3 regions of the Nocardiopsis rhodophaea genome follow, and region 3 is predicted to be linked to each of the others. Evidence: riboswitches for the same ligand, from Rfam matches in the RefSeq annotation. Region 3 holds a riboswitch; each other region holds the start of a gene.

Region 1 (6,246 bases), on a different contig from region 3:
TCGGCCCACACGGTGAAACGGCAGGAATAGCGGGCGCCCCGGTCGACGACAACCTCCGTCGCCTCCAACCGGAAGCCGTCCGTTTCCGCGATGAGTGTGCCTAGGCCCAGTCCTTCGACGACATCGAGCCGAGACCACACAGCGGGGTGATCGTTACTGGCGGACATGACACCGTTCTACCTGTACGACCCGATTACACAACAGCGTGCCCCCATCACCGGTACGTCACAACAGCGATGACAGGGCCCACCGGCAGCGGGTGCCGGTGGGCCCTGTCGTTCACGGTTGGCTGAGCTGGGCCATGGGCTCAGACGGTGGCCTTGGCTTCACCGTCCACGCGGTCGAAGTCCTCCTCCATCTGCTGGCTGGCCCGTCCCAGCGGGTTGATGAGGGCGATCGCGAGGAGGCTGGCGATCACGGCCGGGACCATCGCGTACAGGCCGGTCTCCAGGACCCGGGCGTCGAGCTCGGTCCAGATGACCGCCATCGCGCCACCGGCGACCATCCCGGCGAGCGCCCCCGCGCGGTTCATCTTGCGCCAGTACAGGGAGAGCAGAATCACAGGGCCGAATCCGGCGCCGAACCCGGCCCAGGCGTAGCCGACCAGCTCCATGATCGTCTGGTTGCCCGAAAGAGCGATGGCCGCGGCGGCCACGGCCACGCCCACGACCGCGGCGCGGCTGATCCACACCAGCTTCATGGGGGAGGCCTCGCGGTTGACGAACGCCCGGTAGCCGTCCTCGGTGATCGCGGAGGAGGCGACCAGGAGCTGGGAGTCGGCCGTGCTCATGACCGCGGCCAGGATGGCGGCGAGCAGCAGTCCGGCCACCCACGGGTTCATCAGGGTGCTGATGAGCGTGGGGAAGACCTGCTCGGCGTCCTCCAGCGGGGAGTCGAAGAAGACGACGCCGGTGAAGCCGACGAGCAGCGCCAGGGCCATGGCGGTGACCGCCCAGCCGACGCTGATGACGGCGGCCTGCGGGACGGCCTTGGCCGAGCGGATGCCCATGAAGCGGGCGAGGATGTGCGGCTGGCCGAGGTAGCCGATACCCCAGGCGAGGCCGGAGACGACGGCGATGGGGGCCAGGGCGTCGCCGATCTTCCAGTCGCCCTCGGCTGAGACACCGCCGAGGATGTCGGAGAACGCGACCTCGTGGCCGGCGGACGGGTCGGTCGTGACGATGACGATGGCCACGATCGGCACGATGAGCAGCGCGAGCCACATCATCACGGCCTGGATGACGTCGGTGTAGCTGACCGCGAGGAACCCGCCGAGGAAGGTGTAGAGGACGACGATCGAGACGCCGACGATGATGGCGACGCTCGACGGCATGTCGAAGACCTGCTCGAACAGGTTGCCCATGGCGACGAGGCCGGAGGCGACGTAGAAGAGGTAGAAGAGCAGGATCAGGATGGCCGAGGCACCGCGCAGGACACCGCTGTGGTCACCGAACCGGTTCTCCAGGTAGGAGGAGAGGGTCAGCGAGTCGGAATCCCCGCCGTTGCGCGCGTCGGTGACGCGCTCGGTGTAGACGCGCAGCCGGCCGGCGATGAGGTACCAGCTGGCCGCGAAGCCGATGGCGAGGCCTACGGCGATCCATGCCTCCCCGAGGCCGGAGAGGTAGATCGCACCGGGGAGCCCCAGCAGCAGCCACGCGCTGAAGTCACTGGCGTTCGCGCTCAGGCCCGCTACCCAGCTGTTCAGCTGGCGGCCGCCGAGGACGAAGTCGGACAGGGACGTCGTCCGCTTGTAAACCCAGAGACCGATCGCGACCATCGCCACGAAGTACATGGCGAAGGTGGCGGTCGAGGCCACCATCGAACTGCTCACTCGGCTCCCCTCTTTTCTCTGATCGTCGGGATCACGGCAATTGACCGAATCCTGGCGCGCGAGTGAAAGGTGTGGCAATGACCGATATGGAGTTGGTCACTACTTCGAGACCTGGCCGATGCGTTCGTCGTCCATGATTGTCGAACCGGCCATGCGCCCCCCTTACACCTTGTCTGATCGGACATTTACCGTAATGAAGGGTACATATAGGCAGGTCGGGCGCTTTGCCTTTCCATGACCCTCCGCCCCCCGGTGTCCAAGATCACGGTCGGGACACCACTTCGCCCCGAACGCGTAAGTGCAGCTCCCGGGCCCTACGATCACCAGTGGCGACGGAAACCAGGAAGCCGGTGCGAGTCCGGCACGGTCCCGCCACTGTGACCGGGGATGTCGATCCCACGCATGGCCACGGCGCGCAGGCGCTGGAAGGCCGGGTGACGCGATGATCCGGGAGTCAGGAGACTGGGCCGTCGCGACATCGTCGACCAGGGGCGCGGACCCCCGGGACGAGCGGGCGCACCACCCTGGTTGCAGGGGCGCCCGCGCATCCCGCCGCGCCCGGACCCGCGAGAGGACCGGACGTGCCCAAGCTCCCCCACCCCTTCACCGCCTCCTTCCCCGTCTTCCCGCCCTTCGCCCGGCACCTGTCGGCCCGGGGCACAGCATCGACGTCGTCGGCGACAGCCGCGGCAGCGGCCGCTTCAGCCCTGGTCGTCGCGCTCACCGGCTGCGGGAGCGGGGCGTCGGACGCCACGGACGACCCCACCACGGCCTCCCCGGAGGGCTTCCCCGTCACCATCGCCAACTGCGGCACCGATGTCGCCATCGACGCGCCGCCGGAGCGCGTGGTGACCATGAACCAGCACGCCACCGAGGTGATGCTCGCGCTCGGCTTGGAGGACCGGCTCGTAGGCACGGCGTATCTGGACGACGCGGTGCTGCCGGAATTCCAGGAGGCCTACGACGCGGTCCCGGTCCTGGCCGAGGAGTACCCGTCGTTCGAACAGGTGCTGGCGGCCGACCCGGACTTCGTGTACGCGGGGTTCGGGAGCAGCGCCTTCGATGACGCCGAGGGGCGGGGCCGGGAGGCGCTGGCCGATGCCGGGATCGCGACCTACGAGAACATCGAGCAGTGCACGGACCACGTCACCATGGAGACCGTCTCCACCGAGATCGACAACGTCGCGTCGATCTTCGGCGTCGAGGACCGCGCAGACGAGGTCAACGACGACATCACGTCGCGGGTGGACGAAGCACACGAACGGCTGTCGGACGTGGATCCGGTGGACGTGGTCGTCGTCGACTCCATCGACTCGACCGTCTTCACCGCGGGCGGCAACGGCATCGGCAACGAGATCATCAAGCGCGCCGGAGGCCGCAACGTCTTCGACGACGTCGACAAGGTGTTCGCCGACGTCTCCGTCGAACAGGTCGCCGAGCGCTCCCCCGACGCGATCCTCATCTACGACTACGGCGCGACCCCGGTGGAGGAGAAGAAGCGGGCGCTGCTGGACAACCCCACCCTCGCCGAAGTCCCGGCGATCAAGGAGGAGCGGTTCGCGGTACTCCCGCTGTCCTCGGCGGTGGTCGGGGTCCGCGCGGGCGACGCCGTCTACGACGTCGCCCAGCAGCTGCACCCGGACGCGTTCTGAGCGGCGCCATGCGACACCACCCGCGGTCCGCCGCCCACGCCACAGTGGAGTCCACCCGCGACCACCCGACCGCTGAGAACCATCACGGCGGCCCCCAGCGGGACGGCCAGCGGCAGACACCTCGGAAGCGGCGCATCCCGCGCCGCCTCCCCGTGTCCGTCGTGGTGCCGGTCCTACTCGCCGCACTGCCGCTGGCTGTGACGTTCGGCGTCGTCGCCGGCTCGGTGGGAATCTCCGTCACCGACACCTGGCGCATCCTGGCCCACCAGATCGTCCCCGGCGCCATCGACCCGACCTGGTCGGTGGCCCACGAGCGGATCGTGCTGACGGCCCGGCTTCCGCGGGTCCTGCTGGCCGCTGTGGTCGGGGCCGGACTCGCGGTGGTGGGCGCGGTACTGCAGACGCTGGTGCGCAACCCCCTGGCTGACCCGCTCCTGCTGGGGGTGTCCTCGGGCGCGACCTTCGGCGCGGTGCTCGTGACGGTCGCGGGCATCACCGTGGCCGGTGCGTACTCGGTTCCGCTGGCGGCCTTCCTCGGGGCCCTGGCCGCACTGGTGGCCGTCTACTCCGTGGCGCGGACGAGCGGCAGGATGACCAGCACCCGCCTCATCCTGTCCGGTGTCGTGGTCGGCCAGGTGCTGCAGGCCGCCGCGAACCTGATCATCATGCTGTCGGGCCAGCCCCACGCCGCCAAGCAGGTCATGCGCTGGACCCTTGGCGGGCTGGGCGGCAGCACGTGGGACATGCTCCCGCTGCCAGCTGTCACGGTGCTCATCGTCCTGCTCCTGATCGCCACCCAGACCAGCGCGCTCAACGTCTTCCAGCTCGGCGACGACATGGCGACGGGCATCGGACTGCACGCCGACCGGTTCCGTGTGCTGATGTTCGTACTGATCTCCCTGGCCATCGGCGTCATGGTCGCGGTGAGCGGCCCGATCGGCTTCGTCGGCCTGATGATGCCGCACATCGGCCGGCTTCTCGTGGGCTCCGACCACCGCCGCCTCCTCCCGGTGGCCACCCTCCTCGGCGCGGTCTTCCTCATCCTCGCCGACCTCGCCGCGCGCACCCTGGCGTCCCCCGAGGAGATCCCCGTCGGCATCCTCACGGCCCTGTGCGGGGCGCCGTTCTTCCTTTGGCTGATGCGGCGGGATGCTCGAAAGGCCTAGATGGGGGGGCAGGAGACGCCTCTGGCCATAAGAACTACAACTTTTAGCGGTTCCGCACCGCACACCCGGCTCTCTAGTCTCGTCCACCGTCATGTCCGACATTGCCCACCTCGCGCACCCTGCGTGATGGCGGCAATCCCCACCGGAAGGCATGCTGTGGACATCATCAGACGAACCGGCAGGCGCTCCGGCACCGCCCTCGGGAGCGTGCTCGGTCTGATCGCGATGGGCGGCGTCCTCGCTTGGGCGCCGCCCGCCGCTGCCGATACGGTCGCCCCCGAGCTGCGAAGCTTCTATGAGCAGAAGGTCTCTTGGAAGCCCTGCGCAGACGGGGGCGCCGAGGGGCTCGAATGTGCCTCGATCACGGTCCCCATGGATTACACCGCGCCCAAGGGCGGAAAGCTCAGGATCGCGGTCTCCCGGCTCAAGGCGCGCGACCGGGACCATCGGCGCGGCATCCTGATCCTCAACCCCGGCGGCCCCGGAGGGCCGGGGCTGGGGATGCCCGGGTTCGTGGGCGACCAGCGGATCGGGGAGGTCTACGATCTCATTGGCTTCGATCCGCGCGGGGTCGGGGCGTCCACCAACCTCAGCTGCTCGATACCGGACCCCGCCGAATACGACCTGCCCTCCCGCCCCACCGACGCCGAGCTGCACAACTTCACCGAGGCGGCGCGCCGCACGGAAGAGGGATGCGACCGGATGGCCGGGTCGCTGCGGCCGCACGTCACCACCGCCAACACCGCGCGCGACATGGACGTCATCCGCGGCGTGCTCGGCGAGGACACGACCAACTACCTGGGCTACTCGTACGGCACCTACCTCGGCGCCGTCTACGGCAGCCTCTACCCCGAGCGCCTCGACCGCAGCGTCCTCGACTCCTCCGTGCACCCCGACCGCATATGGCGGGACGACTGGAAGGCGATGGCGCCCGCCGCTACCGAGAACGTGCAGCGGTTCGCCGAGTGGGCCGCGGACAATGACGACAAGCTCGGCCTGGGCAAGGACGCCAAGGCCGTCCGCGGACTCATCGAGGACCTGGCGCAGCGGCTGCACGAGGAGCCGGTCGACGGCCTCACCCGGACCGACTTCGACCTCTTCGTCGGTGACCTCGCCCGTTGGCAGGGCGAGTGGGATCTGTTCGCCGACACGCTGACCCGGTTGCGCGACGGTGTCCCGGAGGAGGGGAGCGGAGAGCAGCCGGCCGCCGCGGCCCAAGACGCGGCCGAGGCGGCCGGACTGGTCGCTGCCGCCTCCCGGGACCGGCTGATGAACGGCACCTACAGCGCCATCCTGTGCGAGGCGGACTGGCCCAGCGACCTCAACGTCTACTACGACGACATGCGGGACTTCCGGGAGAACCACCCGTACGGCTACGGCGTCGCCGCGGCCGCCCCCAACCCGTGCACCTTCCGTACTTCCCCGCCGCCGGAGAAGCCGGTGAAGCTGGAGCGGGCGGGGTACCCGACCGGTGTGGTCATCCAGGGCGAGTACGACACCCAGACACCCTACGAGGGCGGCCCCGCCATGGCCCGGCGGCTGCGCGACAGCCTGATCATCGTCGAGGACGACGGCAACCACGGCTACTACGGCGTCC
Region 2 (6,246 bases), on a different contig from region 3:
GTACGCGGGGCGTCTCCCACACCGGTGTGCCCATTCCCTCCGGCCAGGGTGGCGGCAGTTCGAGCATGAGGAAGCGGTCGAAGTACCGCGCGGTGCCGATCGGATCCTCCGCGGCCGCACGCGCCACCAGCGAGCAGGAGCGGCGCACCCGCGAGGCGGTCGCGCTCTGCGGGCGGAAGCGGGTGGGTCCCCGTCCCGCGAGGGCATCGATCAGGTTGGCGCGGGCCCGCTCCGCCTCGGAGTCGAGCTGCTCGACGGTGCCGAGCTTGGTCACGCTCTCCACCGCGCTCGGACCGGTGAAGTGGCCGTGCTCGTGCAGGGTTCGGTAGAGCGCGACGAAGTCGACCCTGCCGTCGCCCGGCGTGATCGCCGGCGGCATCCCGCCATTGGCGGATCCGTTTCGGTTGCCGCGGCGCACCGGATGGTCGCGGGCCCCGACGGCGACGACATGCGGGGCGAGTTCGGCCAGGCCCTCCGTGGGGGATCCACCCCCGTAGTGCAGGACGTTGCCCGGGTCCCAGCACGCTTTGAAGGCCGGGTGCCCGACGCGCTCGATGAGCGCGAGGGTGTCGGCGGCGGTGCGGGTCAGCCCGCCGTGCGGCTTGACCGCGATCGTGACGCCGTGAGCGGCGGCGTACGGGGCGGCGGCCACCATCAGCCGCACGTAGCGCGCGTTGTTCGCGGGCTCGGGGCACCCCATGTCGACCAGGAGCCGCACCCCCAGCCGGGTGCAGTGGTCGATCTGACGGCGCAGCGAGCGGAGGGCCACCGCATCGCCGCGGTCCAGGTCGGCGGCGTGGCTGAGCAGGATGAGATCGAGTCCGTGCTCGGCGATCTCGGATCCCACGCGCGCGGCACGCTCGGGCGGGGTGTCGGGGGTGATCACGGCGGGGACGCCGTGTACCGGGAGGGCGACCGCGGTGTACCCGGCGGTCCGGATGCCGCGCAGCGCGCGGTCGAGCGGGAATTGCGCCCACGGCCGGATGGTGCAGGCGAGCGTGGGCGCGGGGGCGGGAGCGGTCACGGGTGGACCTCCTGGTCGAACCGGGTGACGAGCACGCGACGGGAGACGTCTCCTGCGTCAAGGACGAGGCTGTGGGCGCGGACGCCGTAGAGGTCGCCGACGGTGTCCTCGGTCAGCAGCCGGGAGGCGGAGCCGACCCGCACGTCACTGCCGCCGAACATGAGCATCGCGGTATCGGCGACCTCCAGGGCGTGGTCCGGGTGGTGGGTGGTCATGACGACCGCCCGCCCCTCATCGGCCAGGCCGCGCAGCAGGTGCAGCACGCGGCCCTGGTTGCGCAGGTCGAGCGCGGATGCGGGCTCATCCAGCACTAGAACCCGGCCTTCGCCCACGATGGCGCGGGCGAGCAGTACGAGCTGGCGCTCGCCACCGCTGAGCGTGGGGTAGTCGCGATCGGCCAAATGCCCGATGCCGACACGCTCCATCGCGGCCAGCGCAAGGCGTCGGTCGCGTCGGCCGGGGGACGCGAGCGGTGCGAGGTGTCGGGTGCGGCCCATGAGCACCATGTCCAGCGCCCGGTAGGCGAAGGTGGAGTGGTGCTGTTGGGGGACGAAGCCGATGTCGCCGCCGGCCCGCACCGTCCCCTCGGTGGGGTGTGCGAGCCCGACGAGACAGCGGAGCAGTGTGGTCTTGCCGCGGCCGTTCGGACCAAGCACGGTTAGCACCTCGCCCTCGGTGACGCGGCGCGAGACGTCGCGGAACAGCCAATGGGGCAGTTCGTAGGCGAACCCCAATCCGTCGAGGTCAAGCATGGGCCCACATCCTTCGGCGGCTGCTGTGCAGGAGAACCAGGAAAACGGGGGCGCCGATGAGCGCGGTCAGCACGCCGAGCGGGATCTCGGCGACACCGAGGTTGCGCGTCACGGTGTCGATAACGGTGAGGTAGGCCGCGCCGAGCAGGACGGACACAGGGATGACGGCCCGATGGTCGGACCCCACCAGCAGCCGGGCGAGGTGCGGAACGACCAGTCCCACCCAGCCGATGACCCCGCTGACCGCGACCGCTCCGGCCACGACGGCCGCCACGGCCGCGAGCAGCAGCCAGCGCAGCCGTCCCGGCCGCAGGCCGAGGATCGTGGCGTCCTCGTCTCCCAGGGAGAGCACGTTGATGCGCCAGCGCAGCGCCAGGAACAGCGCCCCGCCCGCAACGGCCGGGACACCCACCACGGCGACCTTGGCGTAGCTGGCGGTTGCGAGGCTGCCGAGCAGCCAGAACACGATGGACGGCAGGTCGGTGTAGGGGTCGGCGAGGTAAGTGAGCAGCGACACCAGGGCGGAGAAGAACGCCCCGACCACGATGCCGGAGAGCACGATCGTCAGGGGCGGGGCCGGCCCCCGGGCCCTGCTGACCACGAAGACGGCGACGAGCGCGGCCAGCCCGAACGTGAACGCGCCCAGGACGAGCGCGGCCGAGCCCAGCCCGAGCACGATCGCGAGAGCGCCGCCGAACGACGCGCCCGAGGAGACGCCGAGGATCTGCGGGCTGACGATCGGGTTGCCGAAGACGGCCTGGAGGACCGCGCCGCACACGGCGAGGCCCGCGCCGACGAGCATGCTCAGCAGGACCCGGGGCAGACGCACGTTGAGCACGGCGGCGGCCTCGGTGTCCGACCAGGTGCGGTCGATCGGGAGGAACTGGCCGAGGAGGATCTGGAGGACGTGATCGGCGCTGACGGAGTAGCGGCCGAAGCCGAGGGCCAGGACGCCGACGACCAGGACGACGGCCACCAGTCCCAGCACCGTCCCGCGATGTCGGGGAGCGGCCGCCGTTTCGGCGTCGTGGAGCGCGTCGGCCTGGTCTGCGGCGTCGACCACCGCCTCAGCTGCCGAACGCGTCATAACCGCGGGAGGCCGAGTTGGGCACGACGTTGAGGATGGTGTCCAGCTGGGCGTCGGAGGGCTCGCCGCCGTAGAGGAACCCGTAGGTCTCGACGACGTCCTTACGCAGGCCTGGTGCCCCGGTCTCGTGCACCAGACCGGCAACCCACCGCCACATGAGGGGGGATTCCTGGCTGGGTGGGTCCCACCGGTAGCCGCCCAGGGGCACCTTGTAGACGCGGCGGTCGCGCACGGCGCTCAGGCCCGCCAGTTTGGGGTCGTCGTACATGGTCTTCGGCGTGGCCGGGCCGAAGTTGCCGATGAGGATGATGTCCGGGTCCCACTCCAGGAGCTGTTCGACGTCGATCGTGGCCCGCTCGTTGTCGAGACCGGCGGCGGGGTTGCGGCCTCCGGCGAGGTCGATGACGAAGTGGTTGTAGGAGGCTCCGGCGCCGACCTCCAAGCTGTCCTCGGCTCCCCGCAGATACAGGACGGACGGCCGGTCGTCGTCGGATGCGGGAAGCTCGGCCCGCAAGCGTTCCAACCGCTCGTGCATCCGACCGACCATCGTCTCGGCCCGGTCCTGCTTGTCGAGCAGCTCGCCGTAGAGGGTGATGGCGCCTTCCAGGTCCTCCTGTGTGCCGTAGGTGAGCTGGGCGACGGGGAGGCCGGTGTCGCGCAGCGGATCGACGAGGTCGGCGCCGCGGTCGCCCCACTGGATCACCGCATCCGGCTCCAGGGCCAAAACACTCTCAACGTTCGGCGCGAACTCGGCTCCCGCCACGTCGGTGGAGACGTCGAGCAGCTCGGGGTAGACCTCGCCGAGGTAGCTGTCCTCGATGGCGGTGCGCGAGGCGGCGTTCATGCCGACCAGCACCTCCGGCCCGCCGTTCACCGCCACCACCATGGAGGCGGCGGGCAGCGGAATCGTCACCACCCGGCGCACTGGCCCGGAGAGCGTGACCTTATCTCCCGCGAGGTCGGTGACCGTGCGGCTTCCCTCTTTGCCTTCGGGCCCGGCCCGACCACACCCGGTGGCGAGCAGCGGCAGCGCGGCAGCGGCGAGCGCCCCGCCCAGCAGTGTGCGGCGCGGGACGTCCGGGGTTGGGGGGTCGGCAACACGGGTTCGCCCGTGGGGGACGATGCTCGGCGGAGCGGCGCGATGGAGCATCCGGGTTCCTCTCGTGTCCTGGACGCAGGCCACAGAAGAACCTGCACCCGGGACAGCGGAGCGCCCTCAGCACGACCGATCGACCAGAAGGCGGTCGATTGGACCATGAGCACCACACGCCACACCCGAACGGGCCTGCCGCAAGCACGACAGCTCCCATGCACGCCTCCTGGGGTCCGCGCCCCGTGGATCGTGTCCGCGACAGGCCAGTCTCCTGACTCCCGGATCATCGCTCCCCCCGACCTTCCGGCCCATCAGCCGTGGTCGCACGTGGGGTTCCCTCCCCGGTCACAGTGGCGGGACCGTGCCGGATTCACACCGGCTTCCTGGATCCCGTCGCGGTCGGCCGACGGATCAAGGCTAACCAAACCCCTCCCGAACTGGAAGATCAGACCTCACTTCCCCTGCCGCGGAGGGATTGGCGGACGACGCTCCGTGTGGACGCCGAACCCGCGGGTCACGAGCGCCGATCTGTTGGCCGCCTGGCGCGCTGGCGGGACCGGCGTCGCCCCCTGCCGCTCATCGTCGTAGTGCACTGCCACCCCCACCACGCGGGCGGTGCCGGCGAATTCCGAGTTGGTCTGGGCCTTCCAGTTGCGGTCCGCGCGAACGAGGGCGGCTCGGCCGTTGACGGCGCCAGCTGGCTGCACCGGTCCTGGCGTCCGTTCGGCCACGTTCTTCGCCGTACGCTGAGACCGGACTTTGCGGCCTTCGTCGCCGTCCTCGCCGCGGGTGCCGGGCGCCCGCTCGTCGGTCGCGGCCGTCCCGCGTCGGCGGTTGCGGTCCGTGAGCGCTTCGGCCCGCACGGACACGGCTGAGACGCGTGCCCCGGACCGGGGCCGTGACGGGGCCGCATACACGAAGAAACCCCAGGCCGTTGACGGGGGGCTAGCGACCTGGGGCTGAAGCTGTGGGCCCCCAGGGGATCGAACCCTGAACCCGCGGATTAAAAGTCCGCTGCTCTGCCAATTGAGCTAAGGGCCCCGATGCGTGCTTCCGTCGTGGGTACGGTGCCACACCATGCGTGCTAAGACTAACGGGTTTTCCACCCGGATGCGGAACCCAGGGGCGTGTGCGGAGGCGTGCAGCCGGTCGGATGCCATCAACTCCCGCCCCGTCCGGCCCCGTTCCAGAACTGCCGAGCACACCGGGAGCACACCGACGCTAGGCCCGGCGCGGTATCAACCAGCGGACCCAACAGCCACTCAAGCTGCGCCAGGATGCCGTAGGTGATCACCAGTTAGGACAACGTTGACCGTGGACAAGACCTGGGCCGACGGCCACTGGGACGAACGTGTAGACAGAAGCGCGATGTGCTGACCATGTGGACCTCAAGGCCGCCACGGCGAACATCGCCCATCAGTTCATCCAGATGGGGTGGGCCACGGAAGCGAAGCCCACGAAGATCGACTCCAGTGACCGCACCATCGCACTGACCGAAGACGCGGTGGCGGTGCTGCGTGCCCGCCGCAGCCAGCAGAACGCCCGGCGGCTGGCGGCCGGACCCGCCTGGAAGGAAACCGGGTACGTGTTCACCCGGGACAGCGGCGAACGGTATCACCATGCCCAAATCAGCGGCGCGTTCCTCGAGATCACAGACGCCGCTGATCTTCCTCCGGTGAACTTCCGTGGCCTGCGCCACGGTGCGGCCGCCCTGCACCTGGCCGGGGGACGTGGACATGAGGCTGGTACAGGAGCTGCTGAGGCACTCCACGATCAAGCTCACCGCTGATACCTACACCAGTGTCCTGCTCGACGCCGCTCGGGCCGCTGCGGAGAAGGCCGCTGCCCTGATCCCGCATACTCCTACTGAACGGGGCTGAGAGACGGGGCCTGGCGGGCGACTGAGGCGGCGGGGCGACGGCGGCTCGGGCCCGAGGGCGCGGAGCGCCACTGGCTCGGGGATTGGTGGCAGGAACGATGGGCACCGTGAGACGCATGTGGACACCGAAGCGTGATGCTGCGGATCGTCTCGTCGTTCCTCCCTTTACAGGGTCTTCGACGCTGGACGTTTCCCTCCGACGCCGCCAGCCTGCCGATAGGTCTCCTGGCAGCTACCCGGACGGGCCTTCCACCGGCAAGCGACGACGAGCTTCCGAACGGCAAGAACTCCGCTACGTCACGGTGATGGCTACTGTTCTGCTGGGCGCACGAAAAAGGATCACGGGCGCCCATCGACTTGTACTCGAACTTTCTTCAAAAACTCTGCCGTCTACTCAGGGGTGAATGCCAC
Region 3 (6,246 bases):
GCGCAGCGCCCAGGGGTTGGAATCCTCCAGGAACTCCCGGTTCTCCGGGTCGAAGACATAGGTCTCGGCGAGCTTGGTGTACATCCAGTCGTCGACCACACCGGCGGTGGCGTCGTAGCCGAAGAGGTAGTCCACGGTCGCGGCCAGCTCGAACGCGCCCTTGTAGCCGTGTCGGCGCATGGCGGCGATCCACCTCGGGTTGACCACGCGGGCACGGAACACCCGGCGCGTCTCCTCACCCAGGGTCCTGGTCTTCACCTGGTCGGGAACCGCGGAGTCACCGACATAGGCGGCCGGGTTGCGGCCGGTCAGGCGGCGCACCATCGCCACCATGCCCCCGTGGTACTGGAAGTAGTCGTCGGAGTCGACGATGTCGTGCTCACGGGTGTCCTGGTTCTTCGCGGCCACCGAGATCCGGCGGAACGACGCCTCCATGTCGGCGCGCGCCTCCCGGCCGTCCAGCCCCCGCCCGTAGGCGTAGCCGCCCCACACCGCGTACACCTCGGCCAGGTCGGCGTCGTCGCGCCAGTTGCGCGCGTCGATCAGCGGCAGCAGCCCGGCGCCGTACGCGCCCGGCTTGGAGCCGAAGATCCGCGTCGTGGAGCGCCGCCAGTCGCCGTGCTCGGCGTGGTCGGCCAGGGCGTGGGCGCGCGGATAGTTGTCCTCCGGGGCCTCCTCCAGCTCGGTGACCGCCCGGATCGCGTCATCGACGAGTCCGATGACGTGCGGGAACGCGTCCCGGAAGAAGCCGGAGACGCGCACGGTGACGTCGATGCGCGGACGCCCGAGCTCCTCCAACGGGACGATCTCGAACCCGGTGACGCGGCGTGAGGCGTCGTCCCAGGTCGGGCGGACCCCCAGCAGGGAGAGCACCTCGGCGATGTCGTCGCCCTGCGTGCGCATCGCGGCGGTCCCCCAGACGGTGAGGCCGACGGACTTCGGGTAGGCCCCGGTGTCGTCGAGGTGCCGCTGGATCAGCGAGTCGGCCAGCGCCTGCCCGACGTCCCAGGAGTTGCGCGCGGGGATCGCCTTGGGGTCCACCGAGTAGAAGTTGCGGCCGGTGGGCAGCACGTTGACCAGCCCGCGGGTCGGCGAACCGGAGGGCCCGGCCGGGATGTGGCCGCCGTCGAGCGCGTGCAGGACGGCGTCGATCTCGTCGCTGGTCGCGGCCAGACGCGGCACCACCTCCTCGGCGGCGAAAGTGAGCACGCGCTCGGCGTCGGGCAGCGGGCGGCCCAGAACGTCTGCGACGACCTGCTTCGCGCACGCGGATGCCTCGCTCGCGTCGCCGCACCCGGCCTCGTCGCCCCGCCACCCGCGCTCTTCCATGGCCTCGACCATGCGCCGGGCCAGCGTGTCGATCAGGTCGAGCGCGTCGGAGGCGCGGCGCGACGGCCCCTCCACCAGGTCGGTCAGGGCGGCGGGGACCTCGGCCCGCGCCCCCGGCTCGGCCAGCAGGGTCTTCTCCTCCAGCCCGAAGGCCTCCGCCAGGGCCGCCCGCAGGCCGGGCAGCGCGCCCACCTGCCCCGCCCAGACCTGCGAGGCGCGCAGCACGGCCAGCACGAGGTTGACGCGCGCCTCCCCCTCCGGCGCGGCGCCGAGGATGTGCAGACCGTCGCGGATCTGCACGTCCTTGATCTCGCACAGGTACCCGTCGACGTGCATGACGAAATCGTCGAAGTCGTCCTCGCCGGGCATCTCGTCCTGGTGCAGGTCGTGGTGGAGCTCGGCCGCCTTGATGAGCGTCCAGATCTGCGCGCGCAGCGCCGGGGCCTTGTCCGGGTCGAGGTCGCTCACCAGGGCATACTCGTCCAGGAGCTGTTCGAGCTTGGCGATGTCGCCGTAGGTGTCGGCGCGCGCCATCGGCGGGACGAGATGGTCGACCACGGTGGCGTGCGCGCGGCGCTTGGCCTGCGTGCCCTCGCCGGGGTCATTGACGATGAACGGGTAGACGAAGGGGAGATCACCGAGCACCGCGTCGGGGGCGTCCTCGGCCGCCAGCCCCAACCCCTTGCCCGGAAGCCACTCCAGAGTGCCGTGTTTGCCAAGGTGAACGACGGCGTCGGCGCCGAAACCGCCGTCCTCCCGGGCGGTCTCCAGCCAGCGGTAGGCCGCCAGGTAGTGGTGCGAGGGCGGCAGGTCCGGGTCGTGGTAGATCGCGATCGGGTTCTCGCCGAAGCCCCGCGGCGGCTGGATCATCAGCACGACGTTGCCGAACCGGAGCGACGCCAGCACGATCTCGGGGCGGCCGGAGGAGTCGTCGACGTAGAGCTCGCCCGGCGGCTCGCCCCACTGCTCCCGGATGCCCGCGGTCAGCTCGGCGGGCAGGGCGTCGAACCAGCGGCGGTAGTCGTCCAGCGGGACGCGGGCGTCGGCGCGGGCGAGCTGCTCCTCGCTGAGCCACTCGACGTCGTGCCCCCCGGCGCTGATCAGGGCGTGGATCAGCGGGTCGCCGTCGTCCTCGCGGCGGCCCTCCTCCGGACCGGGTACCCGCCACAGGGTGTCGTCGGGGCCGAGGTCGTAGCCGCGCTCGGCCAGGAGGCGGAACAGCCGCACCGCCGAGGCCGGGGTGTCCAGGCCGACGGCGTTGCCCACCCGGGAGTGCTTGGTGGGGTAGGACGACAGCACCACGGCCAGGCGGCGCTGTTCCGGCGGCACGGCGTGCAGGCGGGCGTGGCGCACGGCGACCCCGGCGATGCGCGCGGCGCGCTCGGGGTCGGCCGCGTAGACCGGGATCTGGCCATCCTCCCCGGTCTCCTTGAACGAGAACGGGACGGTGATCAGCCGCCCGTCGAACTCCGGGATCGCGACCTGCATTCCGGCGTCCATCGGGGTCAGGGCGGCGTCGGAGGCCTGCCAGCTCTCGCGGCTGGAGGTGAGCACCAGCCCCTGGAGGATGGGCACGTCGAGCGCGGCCAGCGCCCCGGCGTCCCAGGCGTCCTCGTCGCCGCCCCCGCTGGCGTCGGCGGCCACCGCGCCACCGGCCGCCAGCACCGTGGTGATGACGGCGTCGGCGCGGCCGAGCAGCTCGAACAGGCCCGGGTGGGTCTCGGCGGTCAGGCCGCGCAGCGAGCCGGAGAACACCGGCAGGGCGTTGCCCCCGGCGGCCTCGATCGCCTCGCACAGCACGTCGATGAAGGAGGTGTTCCCCGACAGCTCGTGCGCGCGGTAGAACACCACGGCCACCGTCGGGCGCTGGGGGTCGGAGGCGTAGGAGCCGTGCACGCCGTAGTCGGGCATGCGTTCCGGCGGCTCGAAGCCCTCTCCGGTGAGCAGCACCGTGTCGGAGAGGAAGCGGGCCAGCTGGCGGAGGTTGCCGATGCCGCCCTCGCGCAGGTAGGCGTGGGCGTCGGTGGCGACGCCGGAGGGCACCGTGGAGAGCGCGATGAGCTCGGCGTCGGGGGCCGCCTCGCCGCCGAGCGCGACGAGCGGAACACCGCTCGCCCGGAGGGTGTCCAGGCCCTGCGGCCACGCCTCGCGCCCGCCGAGCAGCCGCACGACCGCGACGTCAACGCCGTCCAGCAGGGCGGGGAGGTCGTCGGGGCCGGTGCGGGCCGGGTTGGCGGTCCGGTAGCCCGCGTCGGCGGCGCGTGCCGCCAGCAACTCGGTATCGGCCGTGGACAGCAGCAGGATCGTTGCCACTCGTGGTCCTTCGTCTTCGCCGGGGTCCGCGCCCCGTGACCGAACAGATGCGTGTCGGCGCGCAGTCTCCTGACTCCCAGATCGCCGCTCCCCGCTGCCTTCCCACCGCGCTCGCGCCCGCGAGCCGCCGCGGCAGTGGCGTGTGTGGCGGGTCCACTCCCTGGTCACAGTGGCGGGACCGCCCCGGATTCGCACCGGGTTCCTGCGCACCGCCGTCGCCCATCCTCGCAGAAGCGGATGGCGCGCCCGCAGCGGACCGCGGCACCTGGCCGCGAACGGCCACAGCGCCGGGAGCTGCGGGGTTTTGGGACGGTCGCCCGGTAGGCAAGAATCTCGGGCATGACACACGATCCCTACCCCTCGCCCGGCCCGAACGACCCCTACGGGCAGCAGCCACCCGACGCCCCGTTCGGGCAGCACCTTCCGGGCGGCGCGCCGTACCCGCCGGACGGGCGGCCGCATCCGGGCGAGGTGTCCCCCTACGGCGGGCCACCGCAGGCAGGAGGGTGGCAGGGCCCCTCGGACGTCTCCGGGGGCGAAAGCGCCAGCGTTCCGCTCACCACGATCGGCGACATCACCGTGACCCGCACCGAGGTGATCACCCCTTCCGGGCGCTTTCCGGTCAAGGGCAGCATCTGGAACGTCACCGACATGACCCATCAGCACGAGAGCATTCCGCCCGTCGCGATCGTGCTGGCCATCCTGTTCTTCGTCTTCTGCCTTCTCGGGCTCTTGTTTCTCCTCATGAAAGAGCGCAAGATTACCGGGAGCATTCAGGTGACCGTGCAGGGAAACGGGGTCGTGCATTCGACGCTCATCCCGGCCCGCGACCCGTCGACGATGATGCAGGTGATGCAGCACGTTAATTACGCGCGTTCCCTGGCGGCCATGCCGTAAGGACGCGGACAGCAGCCGCGGAGGGGCAGCCAGCGACGGTCGCCCTGTGACCCGCCCCTGACACGAGGGGCGGGCGGGGACCGAAAGACGCACCGCCGACCGCCGAATTCGGGCGGAAAAGCGCAGGCCAGAGCCTATTCCCGCGGCGCAGGCAACACGGCGGCGCAATCCGGAGTCAAGTACCGCGGCGTTGCGGTTCAATTCTGATCCGACAACGGAACGATCACCTTATTCGCCTGGACGCGTACTTCGCCTACACGCGGCAAGGTTGCCGCTCATGACCGAATCCGTTCAAGGCGTGTGCTCCCCTGCCCGGGAGGGGCGCGCATCGTGACCGACTTCTTGGCGTACGTCGACCAGCATTCCGACACCATCATGATGCAGGCGACCCAGCACGCCAGCCTGATCGCGCAGTGCATTCTGATCGCGGCCGTTCTGGGGGTGGGAATCGGCCTGCTGGTATTCCGGAACGAGACGGCCACCGCGCTGACCACCGGCACCACCAGCATCATCTTCACCATCCCCTCGCTGGCCATGCTCGGGTTGCTGATCACGCCACTCGGGCTGGGCGTTGCGCCCACGGTGACGGCGATCGTGCTCTACTCGCTGCTGCCCATCCTGCGCAACACGATCTCCGGGCTGAACAGCGTCGACCCGGCGCTGGTGGACGCCGCCCACGGCATCGGCATGGGCCGCACCCGGGCCCTGTTCCGCGTCCAGCTCCCGCTGGCCTGGCCGGCGATCCTGGCCGGGTTGCGCGTTTCCACCCAGCTCGCGATGGGGATCGGCGCCATCGCCGCGTTCGTCAACGGGCCCGGTCTGGGCCAGCTGATCTTCAGCGCCCAGGGCCGCCTCGGCACGGTCAACGCGCCGAACATGGCGCTGGCGGGCACGCTGGGCATCGTCGTGCTGGCTCTGCTGTTCGACCTCATCTTCGTCCTGATCGGCAAGTTGACCACCTCACGAGGAATTCGAATCCATGCCTGAGAGCACCACCGCCCCGCGCACGCCGGCCGGCCCCGCCGCGAGCGGTGACCGTGCCGGGGGTGTCCCCATCCGCCTCATCGAGGTGACCAAGCGGTTCGGCGCCTCCGCGGAGACCGCCGTCGAGAACCTGACCATGACGATCCCGGCCGGAGAGATCGTCGTCCTCCTCGGCCCCTCCGGGTGCGGCAAGACCACGACGATGCGGATGATCAACCGGCTGATCGAGCCGACGACGGGCCGCATCATGATCGGCGACAGCGATGCCAAGGCGCAGCGCCCCGACGAGCTCCGCCGCCACATCGGCTACGTCATCCAACAGGCCGGGCTGTTCCCGCACATGACCGTGGCGCAGAACATCGCGCAGGTCCCCATGATGCTCGGCTGGGCCAAGCAGCGCATCACCAAGCGCGTGGACGAGCTGCTCGACCTCGTGGGGCTGGACCCGGCGGAGTACCGCACGCGTTACCCGCGCCAGCTATCGGGCGGGCAGCAGCAGCGCGTGGGCGTCGCGCGGGCCCTGGCCGCCGACCCGCCGGTGCTGCTGATGGACGAGCCGTTCGGCGCGCTCGACCCGATCACCCGGGAGAACCTGCAGGACGAGCTGCTCCGGTTGCAGCGGGAGCTGTCCAAGACCATCGTCTTCGTGACCCACGACGTGGATGAGGCGCTCAAGCTCGGCGACCGCATCGCCATCCTGGACACCGGCTCCACGATCGTCCA

What was found. A riboswitch is a leader RNA that binds a small molecule or an ion and turns the genes downstream of it on or off. The one in region 3 is predicted to bind cobalamin.
Positions count from the first base shown of each region.
Region 1: it holds a riboswitch for cobalamin, as region 3 does, so the genes downstream of both, ABD259_RS00550 (ABC transporter substrate-binding protein) here and cobN (cobaltochelatase subunit CobN) in region 3, are expected to answer to the same signal.
Region 2: it holds a riboswitch for cobalamin, as region 3 does, so the genes downstream of both, ABD259_RS00340 (ABC transporter substrate-binding protein) here and cobN (cobaltochelatase subunit CobN) in region 3, are expected to answer to the same signal.

Region 1 covers NZ_BAAAPC010000001.1:115,107-121,352, forward strand. Annotated here, with positions in the region: gene ABD259_RS00540 (putative glycolipid-binding domain-containing protein) at 1-167, opposite strand, end outside; gene putP (sodium/proline symporter PutP) at 308-1,819, opposite strand; cobalamin riboswitch at 2,125-2,316, shown strand; gene ABD259_RS00550 (ABC transporter substrate-binding protein) at 2,413-3,483, shown strand; gene ABD259_RS00555 (FecCD family ABC transporter permease) at 3,492-4,649, shown strand; gene ABD259_RS00560 (alpha/beta hydrolase) at 4,806-6,246, shown strand, end outside.
Region 2 covers NZ_BAAAPC010000001.1:65,276-71,521, reverse strand. Annotated here, with positions in the region: gene ABD259_RS00355 (TIM barrel protein) at 1-1,024, opposite strand, end outside; gene ABD259_RS00350 (ABC transporter ATP-binding protein) at 1,021-1,776, opposite strand; gene ABD259_RS00345 (FecCD family ABC transporter permease) at 1,769-2,863, opposite strand; gene ABD259_RS00340 (ABC transporter substrate-binding protein) at 2,844-4,013, opposite strand; cobalamin riboswitch at 4,201-4,402, opposite strand; gene ABD259_RS00335 (hypothetical protein) at 4,409-4,825, opposite strand; tRNA gene ABD259_RS00330 (tRNA-Lys) at 4,925-4,997, opposite strand; gene ABD259_RS00325 (hypothetical protein) at 5,338-5,745, shown strand; gene ABD259_RS25775 (Scr1 family TA system antitoxin-like transcriptional regulator) at 6,230-6,246, opposite strand, start outside.
Region 3 covers NZ_BAAAPC010000018.1:91,182-97,427, forward strand. Annotated here, with positions in the region: gene cobN (cobaltochelatase subunit CobN) at 1-3,642, opposite strand, end outside; cobalamin riboswitch at 3,705-3,847, opposite strand; gene ABD259_RS19485 (hypothetical protein) at 3,982-4,539, shown strand; gene ABD259_RS19490 (ABC transporter permease) at 4,870-5,526, shown strand; gene ABD259_RS19495 (ABC transporter ATP-binding protein) at 5,519-6,246, shown strand, end outside.